One region of the Neisseria sp. 27098_8_158 genome, then DNA from elsewhere that is predicted to be linked to it. Evidence: predicted binding sites of a transcription regulator. Region 1 holds the regulator's gene; the other holds the start of a gene.

The links. Region 1 encodes FNR, which switches genes on or off when oxygen is low (the NO sensors DNR and NnrR bind a similar motif). Its sites were predicted from a motif close to TTGATNNNNATCAA; they were not measured.
Region 2: a site for FNR is predicted at 1,830-1,843, ahead of O3681_RS02115 (GbsR/MarR family transcriptional regulator). Genes of this name have one in related genera too.

Annotation. Positions count from the first base shown of each region.
Region 1 covers NZ_JAPWAZ010000003.1:277,751-287,682, forward strand. Annotated here, with positions in the region: gene O3681_RS09640 (TraB/GumN family protein) at 1-228, opposite strand, end outside; gene O3681_RS09645 (DUF1289 domain-containing protein) at 267-512, opposite strand; gene O3681_RS09650 (hypothetical protein) at 863-1,195, opposite strand; gene hemN (oxygen-independent coproporphyrinogen III oxidase) at 1,327-2,748, opposite strand; gene fnr (fumarate/nitrate reduction transcriptional regulator Fnr) at 2,910-3,644, shown strand; gene O3681_RS09665 (CysB family HTH-type transcriptional regulator) at 3,731-4,681, opposite strand; gene O3681_RS09670 (OmpA family protein) at 5,124-5,885, shown strand; gene O3681_RS09675 (DUF4149 domain-containing protein) at 6,020-6,448, opposite strand; gene greA (transcription elongation factor GreA) at 6,547-7,023, opposite strand; gene O3681_RS09685 (PepSY-associated TM helix domain-containing protein) at 7,369-8,778, shown strand; gene rplS (50S ribosomal protein L19) at 8,991-9,356, opposite strand; gene trmD (tRNA (guanosine(37)-N1)-methyltransferase TrmD) at 9,371-9,932, opposite strand, start outside.
Region 2 covers NZ_JAPWAZ010000001.1:430,284-440,215, reverse strand. Annotated here, with positions in the region: gene O3681_RS02130 (DUF4189 domain-containing protein) at 1-194, shown strand, start outside; gene O3681_RS02125 (TrbM/KikA/MpfK family conjugal transfer protein) at 273-581, shown strand; gene ygiD (4,5-DOPA dioxygenase extradiol) at 844-1,629, opposite strand; gene O3681_RS02115 (GbsR/MarR family transcriptional regulator) at 1,868-2,386, shown strand; gene O3681_RS02110 (DoxX-like family protein) at 2,649-3,038, shown strand; gene O3681_RS02105 (DUF2269 domain-containing protein) at 3,035-3,517, shown strand; gene O3681_RS02100 (NAD-dependent epimerase/dehydratase family protein) at 3,558-4,406, shown strand; gene mobA (molybdenum cofactor guanylyltransferase MobA) at 4,535-5,116, opposite strand; gene O3681_RS02090 (histidine kinase) at 5,377-7,137, shown strand; gene O3681_RS02085 (response regulator transcription factor) at 7,134-7,790, shown strand; gene trmB (tRNA (guanosine(46)-N7)-methyltransferase TrmB) at 7,928-8,644, shown strand; gene ilvA (threonine ammonia-lyase, biosynthetic) at 8,704-9,932, opposite strand, start outside.

The DNA of each region.
Region 1 (9,932 bases):
GACTGCATCGGAAGATAAGGTTTGATTGGTTTGCCCCATGTGGATGGTGCCGAGCAGGTAGGAATCGGGTTGGCCTTCTTTGCTGATTTTCCAGACATTGCTGGTCAGTTTAGGCTGCTGCCAGTTAAGTTCGGCAGGTTTGCTTTCGGGTGAGGTCGCGGCGGGTTTGCAGGTGCCCAAGGCGAGGGCGGTAAATGGTATCAGCAGGCAGGCAAGCAGTTTTTTCATGTTTTTCCTTATTGTGGTGTGCGGTAGGCAAGGGCAATTTAGAAATCGAGCAGGTTTTGAACCGGATGTTCGCCCGTGTCGGGCTTTTCTGTTTTGCGGTTGCGGATTTTGGCTTTCCTGAGGGATAGAAGGTGCATGACTTGATGCTTTTGGCTGTCGGTCATCTGGAGCCAGTACAGGCGCTCTTCCCGGCTGCGCAGGCAGCCTTTGCAATAACCTTTGGCATTGGCTTCGCAGACACCTATACAGGGACTGGGGATGGGGAAAAAATCGGGTTGTTCCATATTTTAAAAGCGTTCGAGACCTGAGACCGGATAAACCAAAATTGCAGACTGCATTCGTATTTGTCTAAACACGATCGGTGTATCCAGCAGGGTTCCTAATATCCAATTGAGTTGATCATTTCAATAAGTTCTAGGCATAAAAAACCTAAGAGAAACCATAAATATATTGCAGATTATATCTTGTACTGCAATGGTATCGTATCGATTCCAAATGGGGGAGCAAAGTGTACAGTAAGGTCTCCAAGATCAATTACGGTATGTTTGGCAGAATCATGTTTTAATACAAATCTAGAGTTCCTCTATATTTTGATTTTCAGACGACCTTATGCCCAGCTCCAACTATTTGCACTTTATGACTTAATCAGTTTACGCAAAGACTGGTTGTTGTATTTGATATCGGCAATCATTCGGTCGTATTGGTGCATTCTACGGAGCGAGCGGGTAATCAGATAGACCGAGAAAAAAATCAAACTGATGTTCATCAGACTGACCAGTACGAGCAAAGGCCAAACATCAACGGCCTCATACCATTTCGATGTCGCAATCAGCGCACTGAAAATAGACAAAGGGAGTGCGAAAACGGCAATACCTGTACGCATGATAGCAAGTGCCGTGCGTTTTTCAGCAAGGAGAAGCTGTACTTGATTGATGCTGAGGATATCGTTTTGCTGTTCGGTAACCATAGGATACGCGCCTATACAAATTAACTTTGAATTCTGATAAAGCGGAAAATATGGTTTTATGTTACCCGAAAGTATTGAAAATAAAAACAAAGGTCGTCTGAAAATTTTTAGACGACCTTTTCCATTCCTGTTTATACGGTTTGCGAGTATTTGGCTTTGGTTTCTTTATGGCGCAAATGGTAGTCGAACACCATGGCGATGTTGCGGATCAAGAAACGGCCCTTCGGTGTAACGGTCAGACCGTGCGGTTTGAGGCGGACCAGACCGAGGGTTTCCAGTTGTTTCATATCTTCCAGTTCCGCTACAAAATAGCGGCTAAACGGAATGCCGAACACGCTTTCGTAAATTTGATAATCAAGCGAGAAGCGGCACATCAAATCCTGAATGATGTTGCGGCGCAGAATGTCGTCTTGATTAAGCTGGTAGCCGCGCATAATCGGTAGATGTCCGGCATCGAGTGCGGCGTAATAGGCATCGATGTCGCGCTCGTTTTGGGAGTAGGTGCTGCCGATTTTGCCGATAGAGGAGACGCCGATCGCCACCAAGTCGCAGTCGGCATAGGTCGAGTAGCCTTGGAAGTTGCGTTGCAGGAAGCCTTCTTTGAGGGCGATGGAGAGTTCATCATCAGGTTTGGCAAAGTGGTCCATACCGATGAAAACGTAGCCGCGCTCGGTCAGGGTTTGAACGCAATATTGCAGCATATCGAGTTTTTCTTCGCTGCCGGGGACGACATTGGTGTCGATACGGCGTTGCGGTTTGAAGATATGTGGCAGGTGGGCGTAGTGGTAGAGGGCGAGGCGGTCGGGGTCGAGGGACAAGACCGTGTCGATGGTGGTTTTGATGCTTTCGGTGTTTTGGTGCGGCAGGCCGTAAATCAAATCGACGCTGACCGATTTAAACCCGGCTTCACGCGCGGCATCAATCACTTCTTTGGTTTCTTCATAACTTTGAATGCGGTTGACGGCTTCCTGCACTTTAGGGTCAAAGTCTTGAATACCGACACTCATGCGGTTGAAACCGAGTTTGCCCAGTTTGAGGACGGTTTCGCGGCTGACTTTGCGCGGGTCGATTTCGATGGAGTATTCGCCGTTGGGAATCAGCTGGAAGTATTTGCGGATCATTTCGAAGACGCGTTCGAGTTGGTCGTCGCTTAGGAATGTGGGCGTGCCGCCGCCGAAGTGGAGTTGCGCAAGCTGGTGTCGTCCGCCTAAATGCGGTGCCAGCAATTCCATTTCTTTTTCCAGATACTGGATATAGGCATCGGCACGGCTTTTGTCTTTGGTAATAATTTTGTTGCAGCCGCAGTAGTAGCAGATGGTATTGCAGAAGGGGATGTGGATGTAGAGCGAAAGGGGTTTGTTGAGCGCGCCCATGTTGCGCAGGTTTAAAGCTTGGATATATTCGGCTTCTTTAAAGCCTTCATGGAAGCGGTCGGCGGTCGGATAGGAGGTATAGCGAGGACCGCTTGATGGCAAACTGGCAATCAATTCACGGTCAAATTCCGGTAATTCATTGTTTGTGTTGGTGTTATTTGAGATGGGGATGATTTTCATGGTTGGGCTTGTAGTATAAAGTAAGGAAATTAGGGAAAATTTTAGTCAAAATTTCGATAGTTTGGTAGAATGCCTGATAATGATATGCCAACTTTGACTTGGGTCAATAGTTATTCGGCTTCATCAGGGGTTGAGAAAATTAAGCAAATTAAAGGTGCGTTATGGCTACACACAATGCAACACATCAAATGAAAACCTTGTGTTCCACATGTTCTTTACGAGAACTGTGTTTGCCTGTCGGACTAATGCCTAACGAATTTTCACAATTAGATGCGGTTATTCGTCAAAGCCGCCGTCTGAAAAAAGGTGAATACCTGTTCCGTGCCGGCGAGCCGTTTACCTCTTTGTTTGCCATCCGTGCAGGCTTCTTTAAGACAACAGTCGCCAGCCAAGATGGACGAGATCAGGTAACCGGCTTTTTTATGTCGGGCGAGCTGATCGGTATGGATGGGATTTGTTCCCATATTCACAGCTGTGATGCTGTGGCTTTGGAAGACAGCGAAGTATGCGAGCTTCCGTTTACACATATTGAAGAACTTGGACAGGATATTCCCAGTCTTCGTTCTCACTTTTTCCGCTTGATGAGCCGCGAAATTGTCCGAGATCAGGGCGTTATGCTGCTTTTGGGCAATATGCGCGCTGAAGAGCGATTGGCGGCATTCTTGCTCAACCTATCCCAGCGTCTCTATTCACGAGGCTTTGCCGCTAATGATTTTATCTTGCGGATGTCGCGTGAGGAAATCGGCAGCTATTTGGGGCTGAAACTGGAAACAGTCAGCCGCACCTTGTCTAAATTCCATCATGAAGGCTTGATTTCTGTTGAACACAAGCACATCAAAATCTTAGATGCGACAACCTTGAAGAAAATGGTTTCTGGTTGTTCGCACGCTATCTGAATCTTAGGCCGTCTGAAATATTTCAGACGGCCTTTTTAACAAGAATTAAAGAATAATTGTTAAGTTACGCAAGTTATAGTTAGATGTTAAATTGAAAAATCTTCAACAACCGGCGTGTACAGAATGCGGTCAACTGCTTCACGGGTCAGTTTCGGTGCAAACATCTGTATAAAATCATAGGTATAACCGCGCAGGTAAGTATCCGAGCGTAAGGCTATCCAAGTGGGCGACGGTTCAAATAAGTGCGCCGCATCAATCAGCTGTAAATCTTGATCGACCGCGGGATCGTACGCCATTTTGGCCATCAAACCAACACCCAAGCCTAAGCGAACATACGTCTTCAATACATCCGTATCGGCAGCCGATAAGGCAACATCAGGTTGCTCAATATGCGCTTTATTAAATGTACGCGCAATGCTGCTGCCGGAATTAAAAGCAAATTCGTAAGTAACCAGCGGAAAAGAAGCCAAATCTTCAAGGCTTAAAGGATTGCGGCAGTCCAAAAGAGGGTGGTCGTGCGGAACAATGACGGCATGGTTCCATTCATAGCAGGGCAGTTTGCCCAACTCGGGATGATCGTCAATACGTTCAGTAATAATTGCCAAATCCGCTTCGCCGCTGCTGACCATTTGCGCAATGGCAGAAGGGCTGCCTTGTTTGATGGTCAAATTGACTTTAGGGTAGTTTTTGACAAATTCCGCAACGATTGTGGGCAAGGCATAACGCGCCTGGGTATGCGTTGTCGCGATGGTCAGCGAGCCGCTGTCGTGATCGGTAAACTCGCTGCCGATATTTTTAATGTTTTGTACATCACGTAAAATTCGTTCCGAAATCTCTAATACGGCTTTGCCCGGTTGCGAAACGGAAACCACACGCTTGCCGCTGCGGATAAAAATTTGGATACCCAATTCTTCTTCAAGCAGGCGGATTTGTTTGGAAATGCCGGGTTGGGATGTAAAAAGCGCATCGGCAGCCTCGGAGACATTCAGATTGTGCCGGTAAACTTCAAGGGCGTAACGTAATTGTTGCAGTTTCATGGTAGCAGTATCGGATACGTTGTTATTGTGGATTTTGTGCGACAAACGGTCTGTAATTTAACATATTTTGCCCGGTTTTGCCCTGAGTTTTGAAAACGCTTGTTTTTAATGAAAATATCTTTTAATGATATGAAAACAGGAAATCTGTGAATGAAAGGGGGATGAAGTTTTGTTGTTTTTGTACAACTTGGGGCGGGTGAATTGGCTGATTTTGCCCTAAATTAATGACACAAGATTGATTTTTCGGCATGATTAACTACTAGGAAGCAGGCACTTCATAATTGTTTGAAGGCATCGAGTATTGACAGTTTGCCTTGCGCTTCTTTATAGTGCAACCTGATATATCCGATTTGCCGCTGTTTTGATACTGCGGCCTGTATATTGGTACTTTGCAGCGGTTGCTTTCCTAGTCCGCCGCATAACAATTTGATGAGGGAATAAAATGACCAAACAGCTGAAATTAAGCGCATTGTTCGTTGCATTGGTTGCTTCAGGCACTGCAATGGCAAGTGAAGCGCACACCAAACACGGCTACGTCGTAAGCAGCCAATCTCAAGAAATCGTCCGTAACAACTACGGCGAATGCTGGAAAGACACCTACTTCGACAAAGCTACCCAAGGCCGTGTTGAATGTGGTGACCGCGAAGCAGTTGCTCCTGTACAACAAGCTCCTGAGTATGTTGATGAAACTGTTTCCCTGTCTTCTAAAACTCTGTTCGGCTTCGACAAAGACAACCTGCGTCCTGAAGCTCAAGAAAACCTGAACGCTTTGGCTCAACGCCTGAGCAACGAAAGCGTACAAACTGTACGTGTTGAAGGTCACACTGACTTCATGGGTTCTGAGCAATACAACCAAGCTCTGTCTGAGCGTCGTGCTAACGTAGTGGCTAACTACTTGGTAGGCCGTGGCGTTGCTTCTAGCAAAATCTCTGTAGTAGGTCTGGGCGAATCTCAAGCTCAAATGACTGCTACTTGTGAAGCTGAAGTTGCTAAACTGGGCAAAAAAGTTTCTAAAGCTAAGAAACGTGCTGCTCTTATCGCTTGTATCGAGCCTGACCGCCGCGTTGACGTTAAAATCCGCAGCGTTGTTACTCGTCAAGTTGCTCCAGGCCAAACTATCGAAGGTCAAGGCGAATTGCCTGCTACTGATGAAGGTTGGATCCCAGCTCCTTACAATGGCGTTCACGGTTACGCTAAACCTTAATCGGTTTGTGAAAAATGCCCTGCAATATGCAGGGCATTTTTTATGGCTTATATTTGAATAATCAGGAAATTCATGATTCAAAATAAAAGGCCGTCTGAAAGATTTATTTTCAGACGGCCTTTTATTAAGACAGATTAGTTTGACTTGGGCCATTTCCATACGCAGATGGCTGCCAGTATTGTACAAATCAAAAAGATGATATTGGATAAGCCGTGCCAAACGCCGAATGTTCCACCTACTAGGGACAGTAGCCAGTTATCCAGACCGTACTTGTGTGCCTCGATAACCGGTGTAACCAAAAGATGGTTGCAGGCTAAGAGTAGCCAAAGCACCAATATCCACCAAGAAAGTGAGGCCAGCTGTTTTCTGAAAAAGGCATAGGCTGCACCAAAAATAACTAAGCCACATAGTGCTGTAATGGCAAACAAAATGCCGGCAATTTCTCCCGCCTGTATTTTGGGCAGGAGGCGAAACAGGATAGGGGCGGTAACATAGCCTGCTGTCAGCTGCATACCAAGCCACATGGCGGCAGCGGTGTGGATAATTTTGTATAGTAGATTCATTATGCTTCTCCTGGGAAGATTTTATTTTCTTTAATTATGGTGTTTTTAGGTACAGCAAAAGGCCGTCTGAAAATGTTTTCAGACGGCCTTTTGTTTATTTAAATATATTGCACGGCAATGATGTCATATTCACGCACGCCACCGGGTGCTTGAACTTCTGCAATATCGCCTTCTTCTTTGCCGATTAGGGCGCGGGCAATGGGGGAGCCAACGTAGATTTTGCGTTCTTTGATGTCTGCTTCATCTTCACCGACGATTTGGTAGGTAACTTGTTCTTCAGTTTCCAAATCTTCCAGTGTCACAGTTGTGCCGAATACGATTTTGCCTTCGGCGTGGATTTCGGCAGGGTTGATGATGTGCGCCATAGAGAGTTTGTGTTCCAACTCGGCGATGCGGCCTTCGATAAAGCCTTGACGCTCTTTGGCGGCTTCGTATTCTGCGTTTTCAGACAAGTCGCCGTGCGAACGTGCTTCGGCGATGGCTTCAATGACTTCTGGACGTGCTACGCTTTTGAGGTGTTGAAGTTCTTGTTTCAACAATTCTGCACCACGAACGGTCAAAGGGATTTTTTGCATTGAGTTCTCCATGAAAGCATGATGATGCTTTTAAAATTTTATCCGGCCACGCGCGGTAGCCGGATTGGAAATAAAAATACAAGCCGCCAAAGCTTGGCGGCTTGATGAATAAATAAGTAATGCCTGTATTCTACCAAATTCTGCCGAAACCGCAATGATTAAAACGGATTTTCAGTAAAGTGTTGTTTTCTGTTCTATTTTGTTTTTTCAGACGACCTGAAAACTAAATATTGAAGTATTTCAAAGCTGCATGGGAAAAACGGTTTCTTAAATGAATGGTTTTGATTAAAATGTTCGCTAATAATCCTTAAGGATTAGTCTTATCTAATTATATAAAGAGAATATATGGAAACAAAACCAACTTCCCAAAATGAACAACAGGCTAACCGCCGTTATTTGACTGTTTGGCGATGGCATTTTTATGCCGGGCTTTTGGTTGCGCCGTTTTTAACCCTGCTGGCTGTTACAGGGTTGGGAATGCTGCTATTTGCCAATATCACCGGTAAAGAAGGCGAACGCATACATGTTACGCCGCAGGCAGTGGTTCAGCCTTTGTCGGCTCAGGCTGAAGCTGCCAGACAGTTTGTGAATCCGGAAACTGCTTCTGTAGTGCAGTATATTGCGCCGCGCGCAGATGATATGGTTGCCGTATTCCGCGTAAACAATGACGATAAAGCCACTATGGTTGCCGTTGATCCCTATACGGCAAAAGTCGTGAATACGATGCCACGCGGTCAAGGCTGGTATCACACGATGGATGAAATCCACGGCGATATTATGATTGGGGAGACAGGGGACTACCTGTTGGAAACCGCTGCGTCGCTAACCATCATCATGATTGTGACCGGTATTTATTTGTGGTGGATAAAACAGCGTAGTCTGAAGGCTGTTTTTTTGCCTAAAGCAGGCAAAGGTCGTTCTTGGTGGCGCAACCTGCACGGTGCATTTGGCTCTTGGGTTTCTTTGATTTTATTGCTGTTCTGTCTGTCAGGTATTGCTTGGGCAGGTATTTGGGGCGGTAAAGTGGTTCAGGCGTGGAGCCAATTTCCTGCGGGTAAATGGGGCGTGGAGCCTAATCCGGTATCTTCCGTACCAACCCATGGTGATGTGCTGAATGACGGTAAATCTAAAGAAGTACCGTGGATTTTGGAGCTGACGCCTATGCCGGTTTCCGGTACGACAATGGGCGAAAACGGCATTAATCCGAGTGAGCCGATGACGTTGGAGACGGTTGACCGCTTTGCGCGTGAAATTGGCTTTAAAGGCCGCTATCAGTTGAACCTGCCTAAAGGTAAAACAGGCGTATGGACGCTGTCGCAAGACTCAATGAGCTACGATATGATTAGTCCGACTGCGGATCGTACGGTACACATTGATCAATACAGTGGCAAAATCCTGGCTGATATTCATTTCGATGATTACAACTGGTTTGGTAAATTCATGGCGGCAAGCATTGCTTTGCATATGGGTACACTGGGCTGGTGGAGCGTATTGGCAAATGTCTTGTTCTGTCTGGCGATTATCTTTATCTGTGTCAGCGGTTGTGTGATGTGGTGGAAACGCCGTCCTTCAGAAGCACGTGGTTTGGTTCCTCCTGCACAGAAAATCAAATTGCCGGTATGGTGGGCAATGGCTGTGCCACTTTTGATTTTGGCTGTGATTTTCCCAACGGCCATTGCCGCAATCGCTGTCATTTGGATTTTGGATACAATGTTGTTGTCGCGTATCCCAGCATTGGCAAGATGGTTTAAATAACCGCCCGATGTGATTAAAGGCCGTCTGAATCTTTTGTTTCAGACGGCCTTTGTTATAAAGGTTAAAAGAAGCAGGGGGAATTATGATTCTGTTTAAGTTTATGCGTGAGATGGGAATTGTGATTGGCTTACAGGATTGTGTAAGAAAGACAAGGAGTTCTTGTATAAAAACAAAAAACCCACTTCATTGAAGTGGGTTTTTGATGAAGGCTATTAACCTTTGCGAGCAGGCAATTTTTCTTTAATGCGAGCTGCTTTACCGGTCAGGCCACGCAAGTAGTACAGTTTAGCGCGACGTACGTCACCACGGCGTTTAACTTCGATTTTTTCTACGGTAGGAGAGTACAGTTGGAAAGTACGTTCTACACCTTCGCCGCTAGAGATTTTGCGAACGATGAAGTTGCTGTTCAGGCCACGGTTGCGGCGAGCGATAACAACACCTTCGTATGCTTGCAGACGGCTGCGAGAACCCTCAACCACGCGTACAGATACGACAACGGTGTCGCCTGGAGCGAATTCAGGGATTTCTTTGTTCAAGCGAGCGATTTCTTCTTGCTCTAATTGTTGAATCAAGTTCATTTGTTTTTCCTAAGTTATGATTGGATTTCCTGTTGCTCTTGCAAGATCTCTTTTAAGAGGCGGGATTCCTTTGGGATTAAACTGCGCTTTTCCAATAAATCAGGTCGGCGCTCTAAAGTGCGTCGCAGCGATTGTTTCAATCGCCACTCGGCAATCAAGCCATGATTCCCTGAGCGTAAGACATCAGGAACCATCATGCCTTGGAATTCTACGGGTTTGGTGTAATGAGGGCAGTCTAAAAGGCCGTCTGAAAACGAGTCTTGTTCGGCTGACTGTATATCGCCCAATACGCCCGGAACCAATCTTAAGACGGCATCCATCAACATCATGGCGGGTAATTCACCGCCCGAGACAACAAAGTCGCCAATGCTGATTTCTTCGTCCACACTGCTTTGCAGCAGTCTTTCATCTATGCCTTCATAGCGTCCGCATAGAAGAATAAGATGGGGCAGTTCGGCAAGTTCTGCGGCCTTTTTATGTGTCAGCGGCTGACCTTGCGGACTGAGATAAATTACTTTGGCAGGTTTTTGCGAGTTTGCTTTGGCTTCTTCAATTGCCGCTTGAAGTGGCGGCGCC
Region 2 (9,932 bases), on a different contig from region 1:
ATAAACCGTGCAAAGTTGATGCTTGGGTTCGCAATGGCTGTATCGCCGTTGCTCAAGGAAAAGATGGTTCAGCTTTTTTTGGTATAACCTCTCCGGGCATGGCTGAAGCGGAAGCATTAAGGAACTGTCAAAAAAGTGGAGCTTTACAATGTAGAATTATTGCTACCGAAGGTTGCTCTATGCCTAAATTTTAATAGATAACGGCTGTTTTGCTGACTAGATGGCCTTTAATATCCGCTCTAATCCCTATTCTATTTAACGAGTACGACACGATGAAAAATTTATCTATTTTTGTTTTAACCGCAGCTCTATTGCCGTTTTCTGCCTCTGCCGTCAACGCTTCAGATATTGCCGGAAAACTGCTGACAGGCGATAAAAAATATGCCTGCGAGGCCATTACCTGCCTGACTTCTCCGGGTACGCCACCTAAAGAATGCAACCCTGCACTCCACAGATTCTATTCTATTCACCACAAATACGCGCAAGATACCATCAGCGCCCGCCGCCGCTTCCTCCAGCAGTGTCCTGCTTCTCGTGACAAAGAGATTGCACCTATTATCGAAATAGTCGTACATCGATAATCTATCGACACAAAGGCCGTCTGAAATTCAGACGGCCTTTTCTCTTTTCAAAATGATTAAAATTTTAAAACTCTTCAAAATACAACCTCATCTACTACTCAAATTATTTACATTCTAAACTTACAGACTTAATCTCATCTTTGCCGATTATAGGTTAAGGTTTTTATATAGACATAAAATGCCGTCTGAAACAACTTAGCACCATCTGCAACGTGAGTCGGACAAATAAAGAATGGTTTGTTTTGTTCTGATTTTTCCCTTTTTATCCCACTAAAACTGACGTCATGCTGAGCGAACCTGCAATCAGGTTATCGTTGAAAAACGTAATATCGTCTTGCGGTTCGCGTAATGCCATGATGTACAGCAGCGGTAAGTAATGATCCGGAGTTGGCACAGAAAGCTCGGCCTTTTCGCCTAGCTGCTCATAATGCACCAAAGTTTCATTATCTCGTATTGCAATTGCCTGATTGACCGTTTCGCGGAACGCAAACGCCCAGTCATACCCTGCACCGATTTGATCGATATGTTCCCAGCTTATCGCCCTCAGATTATGCACAATATTGCCGCTGCCGATAATCAGCACGCCTTGCTCGCGTAAAGCAGATAATTTTTTCGCCAAGTTGAAATGCCATTCCGCCGATTGCAAACGGTTAAGGCTCAGTTGCACTACGGGAATATCGGCATCGGGATAGAGAAATTTCAACACCGCCCATGCGCCATGATCAAAACCACGCGTTGGGTTCAACTCGACATTTTCCGGCTGTAATAATGACTTCACTTGCTCCGCCAACTCGGGCGAACCGGGCGCGGGATATTGCATTTGGCTGAGCTCTTCAGGAAAGCCGTAGAAATCGTAAATCATTTCAGGGTGTTTACCTGATGTCACCTGCAAACGGCTGCTGTACCAATGCGCTGAAATCATCAAAATGGCTTTTGGTTTGGCAAACTTTTGCGTAATTAGGCTGAAATTCTGATTGAACGGGTTCTCTGTATCTAATGCATTCATCGGGCTACCATGCCCAACAAACAATACAGGCATTTTTTTCATGTTCTGCTCTTCGTTATCTGATCCAGCAGATTGTACGGATAAATTTTTATTCAAAAAATACCGGTTTACGAACAATATCTTTTACTAATAGGAAATAATAGCTGACAAAGTTGGATGTACCATTGATGTATTTAGAAAAATGCATTAAAAGGCCGTCTGAACATTTTTACTTCATACGCCAAAATTTCTTCATTTCTGTATTGACAGAAATAAAAGATAAAAATAGAATACCATCACTATGAAACTGAATCCGACCACTGAAAAATTTATCCTCCATTGGGGTGAAATGGGTACCAAATGGGGGGTCAACCGTACCGTTGCACAAATCCACGCCCTGCTCTACATCTTGGGCAGGCCGATGAATGCCGAAGAAATTACCGAAACGCTCGGCGTAGCGCGCTCCAATGTCAGCAACAGTATTAAAGAGTTGCAAAACCTGAGATTGGTACATACCGTGCATATCTTGGGCGATAGGCGCGATCATTTTGAAACTTCGGATGATGTCTGGACTTTGTTCCGTACTATTGCAGAAGTGCGTATGCAGCGTGAAATCGAACCGACGCGGCAATTTTTGCAAAGCCTGATCGACAGCCCTGAATTTAGTCAGGAAAATGAAACTGCCAAGCAGCGAATCCGACAAACCCATGATTTCATCAGTACGCTGACCATGTGGGCAAATGAAATGCTGAAGCTTTCTACTTCAACCATGGTAAAAATTTTGAAAATAGGCGCTGGAATACAAAAATTTTTCCGATGATGGCAATGGACTTGTTCTCAATAAACATAGCCAATGCTATTTAGGATATGGAAACATGCTCATGGCAGCCTTGCATGGGCATGTTTATCTGAAGCTTGATATTCTTTGGTAGATTTTGAATCACTGGATATGGATTTCCCTCCTAAGGAAACAATCTAGAAACCTATCTAAAATTTTTTACCCTATAATTTCTCTTTTAACAGAAATTTTAGAAATAACAGACTAAAATATAAACAAACCAAAATGAAATTAGGAAACCAATATGTCCGGCAACACTACACACACAACTCCCGCCTACCTGCCTTACTCAATGGGGCTGCTATGGCTCTGGAGCGGTACCCAACCTCTGTTTTTCATGCCTGAAATGTCATTGGATTTGCTACATTCGGTCGGTATTCCCAATCCGTTGCAATGGCCTACATTAATCGCCGCTTCTCTGCTGGACATTGGTTTTGCTTTTTTATGCTTCAGCCGCCTTCGTTCCCATTCATCAGTATGGCTGCTGCAATTGATAACCGTCGCGGCATACAGCCTGATTATCGCCTTCGGGCTGCCCGAAATGTGGGCACATCCATTTGCGCCTTTGGTAAAAAACCTGCCGATTATGGCTACTTTATTTTTCTTGTATCAATCCGTAGGAGATAAAAAATGAACACTTATTTAATTGTTAAAACCCTGCACATCATCTCGGCTACCTTAATGGTCGGCACCGGTTTTGGTACAGCGTTTTACCTCTTTTGGGCAAACCGCAGCGGTTCAGTTGCCGCGCAGTCGGTCGTCTCACATTGGGTCATCAAAGCAGATTGGTGGTTTACAACTCCCGCCGTCATTTTCCAACCCCTGTCCGGCTTATGGATGCTGTATGAACGCGGCTACACTGTTGCCACTATGCTGGAACAAAATTGGGTATGGATGACGCTGGCCTTATACATCTTTTCAGGCATTTGCTGGCTGCCTGTTGTTTGGCTGCAAATCCGCATGGCCAAGATTGCAGAAAAAGCGCATAAAGAAAACGCAGACACTATTCCGGAGCCCTACTGGCGTTACGCCAGACGCTGGGAATTGCTCGGCTATCCTGCCTTTTGCGCCACTATTGTGATTTACTTCCTGATGGTGATGAAACCGATTTAAAGGTTTTCAGACGGCCTCAGTAACAACATAAAGAAAAACCATGAACATCATCATTTTCGGAGGCAGCGGCTTCATCGGTAGCCGTACCGCTCAAATCCTAAAAGAACAAGGTCACCAAGTTTGCACGCCCGACCGCCGCGCCTTCGACTTTCTTCATCCTGATGAAACCGCCGCACGCCGTTTATTGGAAGGGCAAGACGTCCTCATCAACTGCATTGGAATTATGAGCAGGCATGCAGAAATACTCGAAACCGTACACCACCATACCCCCAAACAGCTCGCCGTATGGGCAAAAGCAGCAGGCATAAAACGCTGGGTGCAACTATCCGCGCTGGGTGCCGATCCATCTCAATCCATCAACTTTGTCGGCAGCAAAGGACGTGGCGATGATGCCATTGCTCAAAACGGCATACCGATTGCCATAGCCAGACCATCCGTCGTTTACGGGCGAGGAGGAAGCAGTTGCGAGCTATTCATCAAACTAGCCTGCCTCCCTTTACTTCCCTTACCGGAAGCCGGTCGCTTTCATTTGCAGCCCGTACACCTTGCCGATGTTGCCGAAGGTTTGGCAAAACTTGCCGTCCAAGCCGTCCCAACCGACAATAACCATAGCATCATTAATATGACCGGTAGCAAAACGCTGACTTTGGCGGAATACCTGACCACCATCCGCCAAACCCTGCACCATAAACCGCCACAACGTATTCTGTCCGTTCCCCTACGCCTGCTTGAGCCAGCACTGCCGTTGGCAAACATCCTCAGCAACAGCATTATCAGCCGAGACAGCTTTTCCCTACTCAAGCAAGGCTCATGCGCCGACTATTCTGATTTTGCAGCTTTACTAGGCAGGGAACCATTGGCGGCAGAAAACTTTGCCGGTTGCCTATAATTCATTTAACTTTAAAATGACAAAACAAAGGCCGTCTGTTTGTTGTTCAGACGGCCTAAAGCTTTTATAAAATACTTTATTGCAAAACAATTCAGTTCATCAGAAGCTTATTGCTTCTACCTACCCAACTACAAAGGCTGGGCCAAATCGTTTTCCGTGTTGTAGCTGATAAAATCCTGCTCATGAGGGAAATGGACAACCCGCGCGCGCTGTTGTTGCAACCAGCCGCGTATGCTGCGCATTCCTGAATAAAGGTATGGCACGGTGCTTTGCAGGATTTGTGGCCGGATAAACATCACGCTGTAATGCGGTCTAGCCGGGGTTTCAACATAAAATGCATTGCACAACGGCGTGCGTTTGGCGATGGTCTCAAACTGGGAAACCAAGTTTTCAGGCAGGCGGGGCATATCGCAGGAGACGATAAGCAGCCAGTCTGCAGTAGCAATTTGCAAATCGTTGGCGGCGGTACACAAGGCGGCTAAAGGGCCGTAATGTTGCCATTGGCGTGCATCGGAGAAAACGTGCGCGCTGCGTTGGGCGTAGGATTCGAGATTGCGGTTGGCACTGATGGCGATATGACTGACTTGCGGGCGGATTTTTTCGATAACGTGGTCTATCAAGGCTTTGTTGTGCCATTGCACCAACCCTTTATCGACACCTCCCATCCGGCTTCCCTGCCCGCCGGCCAATATCAGTGCAAAAATTTTCATTTTGGTAGTCCTTTGCAAAGCAGAGTGTGTAAGTGTTATTCGCGATGTTGTATTTATGGAATAAGTTTTTAAGGCTTCAGGCCGTCTGAAACCTGATTTTGTGATTTAATTCACTTAAGATGAATTTTATCATAACATGATTTTACATTAAACCCCTGTTTTTTCTTATCATAACCATACAATTATTTTAGACAGGTTGTTTATAGGTCGAAAGAATGATATTTTTATAAGATTATCGGATTAGTCTTCCTGCGTGCTTTATGCGTTTATTCTCTGGATCTTCAGACGGCCTGAGCCTGTCCTCGCGTTTAAAACTACTGACTATGTTATGGGTCGGCTCGGCTTTTTTATCGATTGCCTTTACCCTGCTGCTTTCTTGGCGTTTGGAAAGCGCGGCTAAAACGATTGAAGATGCGGGCAGCTTGAAAATGCAGGTGTATCGCTTGGCTTATATGGCAAGCGTCCGTACGCCCAATGCTCAAATTGACAACCAAATCAAAGAATTTGAACGTACGCTGGCCAATGTAACGCAAAGCGATGCCATTCATCCGCTGATTCCGTCACGAATGCCGCTGGCTTACGATTTGATCCAATCGATGCTGTTAATTGATTGGGAATCCAACATCAAGCCTTCTTTGCAACATTACGAGCGGCCGACCCAAATCGGCTTATACCGTTTTGCCGGCAATATCGAGCTGTTTTTACAGGCGATGGAAAACGCCAACGAGCAAAATACTTTGTGGCTGCGCCGTTTTCAAATGGCGATGATGCTGATGATTTTAGTGGCTGCCGGCTTGATGATTGTTTGGCATTATTCGTGGATCATCCGGCCGCTGGAAAAATTGCGCGACGGGGTGGAAACCATCAGCGAAGGCCGTTTCGGGGTTCAAATCGATACAGACCAAATTCGTGAATTCGCCCAAGTCAGCAAGGGCTTCAACCAAATGAGCCGCCGTCTGAAAACGCTTTATACGGATTTAGAAGGACAGGTTGCCCAACAAACCCAAGATTTGGCCCGGCAAAACCGTGATTTGACCCTGCTCTACCAGACTACGCGCAACCTGCACCAAACCTTTACGCCGCAACAGGCGGCAGAAGAATTTTTAACTCAGATTCTGCCGGCATTTTCCGCTCTGGGCGGTACGGTATATCTTTCCGATGAAGAACGCAAACGCTCTGACTTGGCGGCAAGCGTCGGTGAAACTGAAGAAGGAAATCGTGTAGAATTTCCGATCGTTTATCAAGACGAACAACTCGGCGTACTGACCCTATATTTTTCAGACGGCCATATGCCTGATGAGCAAGACGAAAAACTGCTGCATACCTTAAGCGGACAGCTGGGCATTTCCATCGCCAGCAACCGCATGGAACAAGAGCGCCGCCTTCTTGCAGTTTTACAGGAGCGTAACTTGATTGCGCAAGGTTTGCATGACAGCATCGCGCAAGCTTTGACCTTTTTGAATTTGCAGGTACAAATGCTGGAAAGCGCGTTTGCTTCAGACCAACGCGAGCAGGCTGAAGAAAATATCGGCTTCATCAAAGACGGCGTGCAGGAATGCTACGAAGACGTACGCGAACTTTTGATGAATTTCCGCACCAAAATCAGTAATAAAGATTTTCCTGAAGCGGTAGAATCGCTGCTGGCGCGTTTTGAACGACAAACCAGTATTCCAGTTGATTTAAAATGGCAGGACGACGGGCAGGCTTTGAATTATGATGAGCATTTGCAAATCATCTTCATCTTGCAGGAAAGCCTGTCCAATATTCGGAAGCATGCGCGTGCGCAACATGTCAGCGTCGAAATTGCCAACCACGGCGATTTTGTCATGACAATTCGGGACGACGGCGCAGGCTTTAATAAAGAACACCTATCAAACCGGCCTTCAGGCGAACATGTCGGCTTGGGCATTATGCAGGAACGGGCCCAACGGATTAACGCAGAATTGGCCATTACATCGCAGATTGGGCAAGGTACGGCGGTTATGCTGACTTTGCCGCAACAAATGAGAACAGCATCATGACGATTAAAATTACCCTTATTGACGACCACACCCTATTTCGCAGCGGTATCAAGGCATTGCTTTCACGCCAGCCTGATTTTGAAGTCGTCGGCGAAGCTTCAGACGGCCTGGCCGGCGTAAAAATGGTTGAGCAGCTCAAGCCTGATGTAGTCTTGCTGGACTTGGATATGCCGGTTATGAACGGCCGCGAAGCATTGGCTCAAATTTTAAGTATCAATCCGCAGCTGACCGTCATCATGCTTACCGTTTCCGAAGACAGCGACGATTTGACCGAATGTATGCGTATGGGTGCAAAAGGCTTTTTGCTGAAAAACATCAATGCCGACTTCCTGTTGGAAAGCATCCGCAAAGCCGTTGATGGCGACAATGTCTTCTCCCCTGAAATGACCAGCCGCTTGGTGCAATCGCTGATTTCCCCTTCTCCTTCACGCTCCGACCACCTGCTGGCGCAGCTGACTCCGCGCGAAATGGAAATCTTGGGCTACCTTGCCGCCGGACACAGCAATAAAATCATTGCCCGCCATTTAAATTTGGCTGAGTCAACCGTCAAAGTGCATGTGCAGAACCTGTTGCGTAAGTTGAACCTAAGCAGCCGCGTTCAAGCAGCGGTTTATGCGGTGCAACACAAAGTACCGCAACCGGTATTGTCTTAATCAGGCCGTCTGAAACCTTCTTTTTAAAAGGTTTCGGGAAGAGCGTTTATTCGCTATAATCACGCCGATTTATATGCAGGGTTGTCTGATTCTTTCAGACGGCCTTTTTATTTGATTTCTCACTGATTTAAAACAATATGTCCGAAAACATTCCAGAAAATACACCCGAAAACACCGTTCCTGAAGAACACAAACGCAGCATCCGCAGTTTCGTCTTACGTCAAGGCCATATGACCACGGCCCAACAGCGCGCCATTGATACGATGTGGCCGCAATTTGGTGTGGACTTCCAAGAAGCTCCTTTGGACTTGAACCGCACTTTTGGACGGGACAATCCTAAAGTATTGGAAATCGGTTTCGGTATGGGCGTCGCGACAGTGGAAATCGCCAAATGTCTGCCCGATACCGACTTTTTAGCAATTGATGTTCACGGCCCGGGCGTCGGCAATATTTTGAAGCTGATTGAGGAAGAACACATTTCCAATATCCGTGTGATGCGTCATGATGCAGTGGAAGTAGTGGAAAAGATGCTGGAAGACGGTTCTTTAGACGGCATTCATATTTTCTTCCCTGACCCTTGGCACAAAAAACGCCACAATAAACGCCGCTTGGTACAAGTGCCGTTTGTTGAAAAGCTGCTGCCCAAACTCAAAAGTGGCGGCTATGTCCATATGGCGACCGACTGGGAAGAATACGCCGTGCAAATGCTGGAGGTTTTGAGCAGTTTTGACGCTTTGCAAAACACGGCTGCCGATTACGCCCCTACGCCCGATTATCGTCCTGAAACCAAATTTGAAGCCCGAGGCAAACGATTGGGTCATGGCGTTTGGGACTTGGTATTCCGTAAGAAATAAAGCCAAACATAAAACAAAAGGCCGTCTGAAAAATTTCAGACGGCCTTTTATCTTACTGATTAAGCCAAGAAAAGTTTATAAGCCGGATTATCGGTTTCTTCTTTATAAACATAACCCAAGCTCTCCAAAAAGTCGGCAAAGGCTTCATTGTCACTTTCAGGTACATCGATACCGACCAAAATACGGCCGTAGTCCGCACCATGATTGCGATAATGGAACAAAGTAATATTCCACTCGGCACGCATATGGTTCAAGAAACGGGACAACGCACCCGGGCGTTCAGGAAATTCAAAGCTGACCAAACGTTCGCTGGAAACTTTTTCCGTACGTCCTCCGACCATGTAACGGATATGGATTTTGGCGATTTCATCATTGGTCAGATCGACATTCGGCAAACCAGCATCAGCCAGTTGTTTACTGATGACGGCCAAGTCTTGCGCACCTGCAGTTTGCAAACCGACAAAAATATGAGCATTTTTGTCGTTGCCGTAGCGATAGTTGAACTCGGTAATATTCCGACTGCCCAAGACATTGATAAACTTGAGGAAGCTGCCTTTTTCTTCAGGAATGGTAACGGCGAAAATGCCTTCGTTACCCTCGCCCAGCTCACTGCGTTCAGAAACATGGCGCAGGCGGTGGAAGTTCATGTTGGCACCGCTGGTGACCGCAACCAAGTTTTGAGCTTGGATATTGTTTTTCGCAACGTAAGCCTTCAAGCCGGCAAGTGCCAATGCGCCCGCAGGCTCGGTAATGCTGCGCGTATCGTCAAAAATATCTTTAATCGCGCCGCACAACATATCCGTATTGACCGTAATAATTTCGTCCAACAGCTCTTTACACAGGCGGAAGGTTTCCTCGCCCACCACTTTAACCGCCGTGCCGTCTGAAAACAGGCCGACATCTTTCAAATGTACGATTTCCCCAGCCTCGACCGATTGCTTCATACAGCAAGAATCATCGGTTTGCACGCCAATCACTTTAATTTCAGGGCAAACTTGTTTGATAAACGCCGCTACACCCGCTGCCAAACCGCCGCCGCCAATCGGAACAAAAATCGCATTGATATTGCGGTGTTGACGGAGGATTTCCATGCCGATGGTTCCCTGACCGGCAATCACATCAGGATCATCAAACGGCGCGATATAAGTCAGTTTTTCCTTTTCTGCCAACTCCATCGCATAATCATAGGCATCGTTGTAAGATACGCCTTTCAATACCACTTCGCCACCTCGACTCTTGACCGCATCAATTTTGATTTTAGGCGTTGTTTCCGGCATCACAATGACGG